Regions from separate parts of the Streptomyces sp. NBC_01244 genome, predicted to be linked through region 2. Evidence: predicted binding sites of a transcription regulator. Region 2 holds the regulator's gene; the other holds the start of a gene.

Region 1 (3,384 bases), 2.4 Mb from region 2:
CACCGTCGGGGGCCATCCGGTAGCCGGTGCCGTGCACCGTGAGGATCGAGCGGCGGCCGAAGGGGGCGTCGATCTTCCGGCGGAGCGAGGAGACGTAGACCTCGACGATGTTCGGGTCGATGCCGTGCGGGGTGTCCCAGACCTCGTCGAGGATGTCCTGCTTGGCGACGGCCCGGCCGGGCTGCTCCATCAGGCAGCCCAGGACGCCGAGCTCGCGTGCGGTCAGCTCGATCTCGCGCGTGCCGCGGCGGCAGCGGCGGCCGCGGGGATCGAGGACGAGGTCGCCGGCCTGCAGGACGCCGGTCCGCGCGGCGTCGCCCGCGGCGGCGGCGCGGCGGGTGAGGGCGCGGAGGCGGGCGGCGAGGACGACGAAGGAGAACGGCTTCGTCAGGTAGTCGTCCGCGCCCGAGTCCAGACCCTCGGCCTCGTCGTACTCGCCGTCCTTGGCGGTCAGCATCAGCACGGGGGTGGCGACTGCGTGCGAACGCATCCGGGTGCATATCTCGTACCCCGAGAGGCCGGGGAGCATCAGGTCGAGGAGGACCACGTCGTACGGGCCTCCGGTGAGGGCCAGGTCCAGCCCGTGGTGGCCGTCGTGGGCGAGATCCACCCAGTGGCCGTCGGCGGAGAGGCCGCGCCGCAGTGAATCGGCGAGGCTGACTTCGTCTTCGACGACCAGGATCCGCATGCCCCAAGCCTCACATACCGGGCACCACACCTTTTTGGCGCGGAGCTCGCGGCGCTCGGCCCTGGCGGGCCTCCCGGGCTTCGCCCCGCTGCGCCGGACTCCGTCCGGCGGTGGCCGGGCGGGGCTGCCGCCACCGACGTCCCGGCTCGGGCCCGGTGGGCGGGTGCGGGTGGCCGGGCCCCGCGGGGCAAGGTCCCCTACCCGCCCTTCCACCGTTCCCCGGGCGCTGCCCGGACCCGCGCTGGGGCTCCGCCCCAGACCCCGGTCCTCAAACGCCGGACGGCTGCAAGAGCACACCCTGGCGGAGTCGGATCCACCTGCACGTGGCGGCGAAAATCCAGCCCCGCCGGCGTTTGAGGCGCAGGGGGCCGGGGACTGGTCCCCGGCAACGGCGCCGCGGGATTCGGGGGCTCGGGGGTGCCCCGAGAAGCCGGGAAACGGCCCCGCACAGGCGGCCAAGGCTGCGAAACCAGCGGCGCGTATTGGCACTCCGCTTGACCGAGTGCTAATCCCCGGAATAGTCTCGCGTCTGGCACTCGCCCCTGGTGAGTGCCAACACGGCGACAGGCGGATCCGGCACCCGCGACGACGGATCGACCTGGTCGCCACCTCAGACAATTAACCCCGGATCTCCGAAGCGGAAGGTCAGATCGTGACGACCACCAGCTCCAAGGTTGCCATCAAGCCGCTCGAGGACCGCATTGTGGTCCAGCCGCTCGACGCCGAGCAGACCACGGCCTCTGGCCTGGTCATCCCGGACACCGCGAAGGAGAAGCCCCAGGAGGGCGTCGTCCTCGCCGTGGGTCCGGGTCGCTTCGAGGACGGCCAGCGTCTCCCGCTGGACGTCACCGTCGGCGACGTCGTCCTGTACTCCAAGTACGGCGGCACCGAAGTGAAGTACAACGGCGAGGAGTACCTCGTCCTCTCGGCCCGCGACGTGCTCGCGATCGTCGAGAAGTAATCACTTCTCCAGTTTTGCTTTGAGCTACGCCCCTGGTCACCCCTGCTGATGCCGGGCGGCGAGGGGCGTAGTTCGTTCTAGACAGGCGGTCGCGGTGAGCGGCCGGGGATAGCAACGAGAGGGCTGAACCGCTCCCATGCCGAAGATTCTCAAGTTTGACGAGGACGCCCGTCGCGCCCTTGAGCGTGGCGTCAACAAGCTCGCCGACACCGTCAAGGTGACGATCGGCCCCAAGGGCCGCAACGTCGTCATCGACAAGAAGTTCGGCGCTCCGACCATCACGAACGACGGCGTCACCATCGCCCGTGAGGTCGAGCTCGACGACCCGTACGAGAACCTTGGCGCGCAGCTCGTCAAGGAGGTCGCGACCAAGACCAACGACGTCGCGGGTGACGGCACCACCACCGCCACCGTCCTGGCGCAGGCGCTGGTCCGCGAGGGTCTGCGCAACGTGGCCGCGGGTGCTTCCCCGGCCGCCCTGAAGAAGGGCATCGACGCCGCGGTCAAGGCCGTGTCCGAGGAGCTCCTCGCGACCGCCCGCCCGATCGAGGACAAGTCCGACATCGCCGCCGTGGCCGCGCTCTCCGCGCAGGACCAGCAGGTCGGTGACCTCATCGCCGAGGCGATGGACAAGGTCGGCAAGGACGGTGTCATCACCGTCGAGGAGTCCAACGCCTTCGGCCTGGAGCTCGAGTTCACCGAGGGCATGGCCTTCGACAAGGGCTACCTGTCCCCGTACATGGTCTCCGACCAGGAGCGTATGGAGGCCATCCTCGATGACCCGTACATCCTGATCAACCAGGGCAAGATCTCCTCCATCCAGGACCTCCTGCCGCTGCTCGAGAAGGTCATCCAGGCCGGCGCCTCCAAGCCGCTCCTGATCATCGCCGAGGACGTCGAGGGCGAGGCGCTCTCCACCCTCGTCGTCAACAAGATCCGTGGCACCTTCAACGCCGTCGCCGTCAAGGCGCCCGGCTTCGGTGACCGCCGCAAGGCGATGCTCCAGGACATGGCCACCCTCACCGGTGCCACCGTCATCGCCGAAGAGGTCGGCCTCAAGCTCGACCAGGCCGGTCTGGACGTACTGGGCTCCGCCCGCCGCGTCACGATCTCCAAGGACAGCACCACCATCGTCGACGGTGGCGGCTCTTCCGACGAGGTCCTCGGCCGCGTCAACCAGATCAAGGCCGAGATCGAGTCCACCGACTCGGACTGGGACCGCGAGAAGCTGCAGGAGCGCCTGGCGAAGCTCGCCGGCGGCGTCTGCGTCATCAAGGTCGGCGCCGCCACCGAGGTGGAGCTCAAGGAGAAGAAGCACCGTCTCGAGGACGCCATCTCGGCGACCCGCGCCGCGGTCGAGGAGGGCATCGTCTCCGGCGGTGGCTCCGCTCTCGTCCACGCCGTGAAGGTGCTGGAAGGCAACCTGGGCCTGTCGGGCGACGAGGCCACCGGTGTCGCGGTCGTGCGCCGCGCCGCCGTCGAGCCGCTGCGCTGGATCGCGGAGAACGCCGGCCTCGAGGGCTACGTCATCACCGCGAAGGTCGCCGAGCTCGAGAAGGGCCAGGGCTTCAACGCCGCCACCGGCGAGTACGGCGACCTGGTCAAGGCCGGCGTCATCGACCCGGTCAAGGTCACCCGCTCCGCGCTGGAGAACGCCGCTTCCATCGCGTCGCTGCTGCTCACGACCGAGACCCTGGTCGTCGAGAAGCCGGCCGACGACGAGGGCGACGCCGGT
Region 2 (3,384 bases):
CATCGTGCCATGTCCCGCTCACGGGACCGAATCACGGCATTCGCCTGGCATAGTCCCCTTCACCGGGGTGCCCGAATACCGCCGCCGCCCTGCCGTCCCGCATGCCGCGAGCCCGGTCCGGGGCATCCCCGGACCGGGCTCGCAGGTGTTCTCGTACGCTGCCCGTACGCTGCTCCGCGCGCGGCTCAGCGCCCGTTGAAGGCGTCCTTCAGGCGGCTGAACAGGCCTTGCTGGCCCGGCGCGAACTGGCCGAGCGGACGCTCCTCGCCGCGCAGCTTCGCGAGCTGGCGCAGCAGGTCCTCCTGCGCCGGGTCCAGCTTGTTCGGGGTGGTGACCTCGACGTGGACGATCAGGTCTCCGCGGCCGCCGCCGCGCAGGTGCGTGACGCCCCGGCCGTGCAGGGGGATCGCCTGGCCGGACTGGGTGCCGGGCCGGATGTCGATCTCCTCCAGGCCGTCCAGGGTCTCCAGCGGGCACTTGGTGCCCAGGGAGGCCGCGGTCATCGGGATGGTGACCGTGCAGTGCAGGTCGTCCCCGCGCCGCTGGAAGGTCGGGTGCGGCAGCTCGTGGATCTCCACGTACAGGTCGCCGGCGGGGCCGCCGCCGGGGCCGACCTCACCCTCGCCCGCGAGCTGGATCCGGGTGCCGTTCTCGACGCCCGCCGGGATCTTGACGGTGAGGCTGCGGCGGGAGCGGACCCGGCCGTCGCCCGCGCACTCGGGGCACGGGGTCGGGACCACGGTGCCGAAGCCCTGGCACTGCGGGCAGGGGCGCGAGGTCATGACCTGGCCCAGGAAGGACCGGGTGACCTGCGAGACCTCACCGCGGCCGCGGCACATGTCACAGGTCTGCGCCGAGGTGCCGGGTGCGGCGCCTTCGCCGGAGCAGGTGGTGCAGACGATGGCCGTGTCGACCTGGATGTCCTTGGTCGTGCCGAAGGCGGCCTCGTCCAGTTCCAGGTCGAGGCGGATCATGGCGTCCTGGCCGCGGCGGGTCCGCGAGCGCGGTCCGCGCTGCGAGGACTGGCCGAAGAAGGCGTCCATGATGTCGGAGAAGTTGCCGAAGCCACCCGCCCCGAATCCCCCGGCTCCGCCGCCGCCCGAGGAGGACAGCGGGTCGCCGCCGAGGTCGAAGACCTGCTTCTTCTGCGGGTCCGAGAGGACCTCGTAGGCGGCGTTGATCTCCTTGAAACGCTCTTGCGTTTTGGGATCGGGGTTCACATCCGGGTGCAGCTCGCGCGCGAGCCGCCGGAATGCCTTCTTGATCTCGTCCTGCGATGCGTCGCGGCGCACGCCGAGAACGGCGTAGTAGTCCGTGGCCACTTACGACTCCGCCAGGATCTGTCCGACGTAACGTGCCACTGCGCGTACCGCTCCCATCGTTCCGGGGTAGTCCATGCGGGTCGGTCCGACCACGCCGAGTTTGGCGACTGCTTCGCCGCCCGAACCGTAGCCGACCGAGACGACGGACGTGGAGTTCAGTCCCTCGTAGGCGTTCTCATGCCCGATCTTTACGGCCATTCCCGACTCACTGGCCTCGCCCAGCAGCTTGAGGAGCACGACCTGCTCCTCCAGCGCTTCGAGCACCGGCCTGATCGTCAGGGGAAAATCGTGTCCGAAGCGGGTGAGGTTGGCGGTGCCGCCGATCATCAGCCGCTCCTCCGCCTCCTCGACCAGCGTTTCGAGGAGGGTGTCGAGGACGGCACGCACCGTCACCCGGTCCTCGTTCTCGAAGGATTCCGGAAGATCCTGCACCAGCGGCGGCACGTCGGTGAACCGGCGGCCGACGACACGGCTGTTGAGGCGGGCCCGCAGGTCCGCGAGCGAGGCCTCCCCGAAGGGGGTCTGGCAGTCGACGAGCCGCTGCTCGACCCGGCCGGTGTCCGTGATGAGGACGAGCATCAGGCGGGCCGGGGCCAGCGCGAGCAGTTCCACGTGCCGGACGGTGGACCGGGTCAGCGACGGGTACTGGACGACGGCGACCTGCCGGGTGAGCTGCGCGAGCAACCGCACCGTACGGCCGACGACGTCGTCGAGGTCCACGGCCCCGTCGAGGAAGTTCTGGATGGCCCGGCGTTCGGGCGTCGACAGGGGTTTGACCCCCGCCAGCTTGTCGACGAAGAGGCGGTAGCCCTTGTCGGTGGGGATCCGGCCGGCGCTGGTGTGGGGCTGGGCGATGTAGCCCTCGTCCTCCAGGACGGCCATGTCGTTGCGCACGGTGGCGGGCGAGACGCCGAGCCGGTGCCGCTCGGTGAGCGCCTTGGAGCCGACCGGCTCCTCCGTCCCGACGTAGTCCTGGACGATGGCGCGCAGCACTTCGAGTCTGCGTTCGCTGAGCATCGCGCACACCTCCATCGTTTCCGTCGTTCGCGGCTTCGGCAGGCTCTGCCTGCTGGCACTCTGAGCGTTCGAGTGCCAGAGATCCCCCGGTCAGTGTACGGCGGGGTGGTACACCCGTAGCAAGGGCGGCCCGCCAAGGTAGCGTCGCGGCATGGACGTGCGTTGGGAAGAGGCAGGCTGGGAACGGCTCACCGAACGGGCCGGCCGCAAGCGCCTGCCGGTGTGGGACTGCACCGTGGGACTGGTGGTGGGCGAGGATTCGGCCCTCCTGATCGACCCCGGGTCCTCCCTGCGGGAAGGCGCGCTGGTGCGGGCCGAGGCGGAGCGGCTGGCGGGCCGGCGCGTGACCCATCTCGCATTCACACACGGACATTTCGACCACGTACTGGGCGGTGCGGCGTTCGCGGGGGCGGAGGTCTACGGCCCGGTCGGGCTGGACGCCGTGCTCTCGGCGGGCCGGGAGGAGCTGCGCGAGGACGCGGTCCGCCAGGGCCTGCCGGAGGCCGAGGCCGCCGAGGCGGCGGACCTGCTGGTGGTCCCCCGGCACCTGGTGTCGGGCGAGTGGACGCTCGACCTGGGCGGAGTGCAGGTGCTGTTGGCGAACGTGGGCCCGGGTCACACCCGGCACGATCTGGCCGCCTTCGTGCCCGGAGCCCGCGAGGTGGTCTTCTGCGGCGACCTGGTCGAGGAATCGGGCCAGCCGCAGGCGGGTCCGGACTCGGTGCCCGGGCAGTGGCCGGCGGCCCTGGACCGGCTCCTCGCCCTGGGCGGGGACGACGCTCTGTACGTGCCGGGTCACGGAGCGGTGGTCGACGCGGCCTTCGTGCGTGCCCAACGCGACACACTGGCGGCCCGTTTCGGCGTGTCGGACGCCTGAGGCGGCCGGCTCTCCTACCCTCGGCCGGATGCGTGAGTACTCCCCCGACCTGACCCCGCAGTGGAAGCGCGCCAAGCCCGTCCCGGAGGTGCCGGCCGATCCCGATCTGGTGGTCGAGGTGGCGGGTACGGACTTCTGCGGCGCGGTGGTGGCCTGCGAGGCGGGCAC

What was found. Region 2 encodes HrcA, which represses chaperone genes, less so after heat shock. Its sites were predicted from a motif close to TTNGCACTCNGNNNNNCNGAGTGCNAA; they were not measured.
Region 1: a site for HrcA is predicted at 1,171-1,197, ahead of groES (co-chaperone GroES). Genes of this name have one in related genera too.

The regions. Positions count from the first base shown of each region.
Region 1 covers NZ_CP108488.1:5,763,748-5,767,131, forward strand. Annotated here, with positions in the region: gene OG247_RS26160 (sensor histidine kinase) at 1-3, opposite strand, end outside; gene OG247_RS26165 (response regulator transcription factor) at 1-688, opposite strand, end outside; gene groES (co-chaperone GroES) at 1,341-1,649, shown strand; gene groL (chaperonin GroEL) at 1,786-3,384, shown strand, end outside.
Region 2 covers NZ_CP108488.1:3,333,529-3,336,912, forward strand. Annotated here, with positions in the region: gene dnaJ (molecular chaperone DnaJ) at 186-1,322, opposite strand; gene hrcA (heat-inducible transcriptional repressor HrcA) at 1,323-2,339, opposite strand; gene OG247_RS14870 (MBL fold metallo-hydrolase) at 2,491-3,216, shown strand; gene OG247_RS14875 (DUF3097 domain-containing protein) at 3,245-3,384, shown strand, end outside.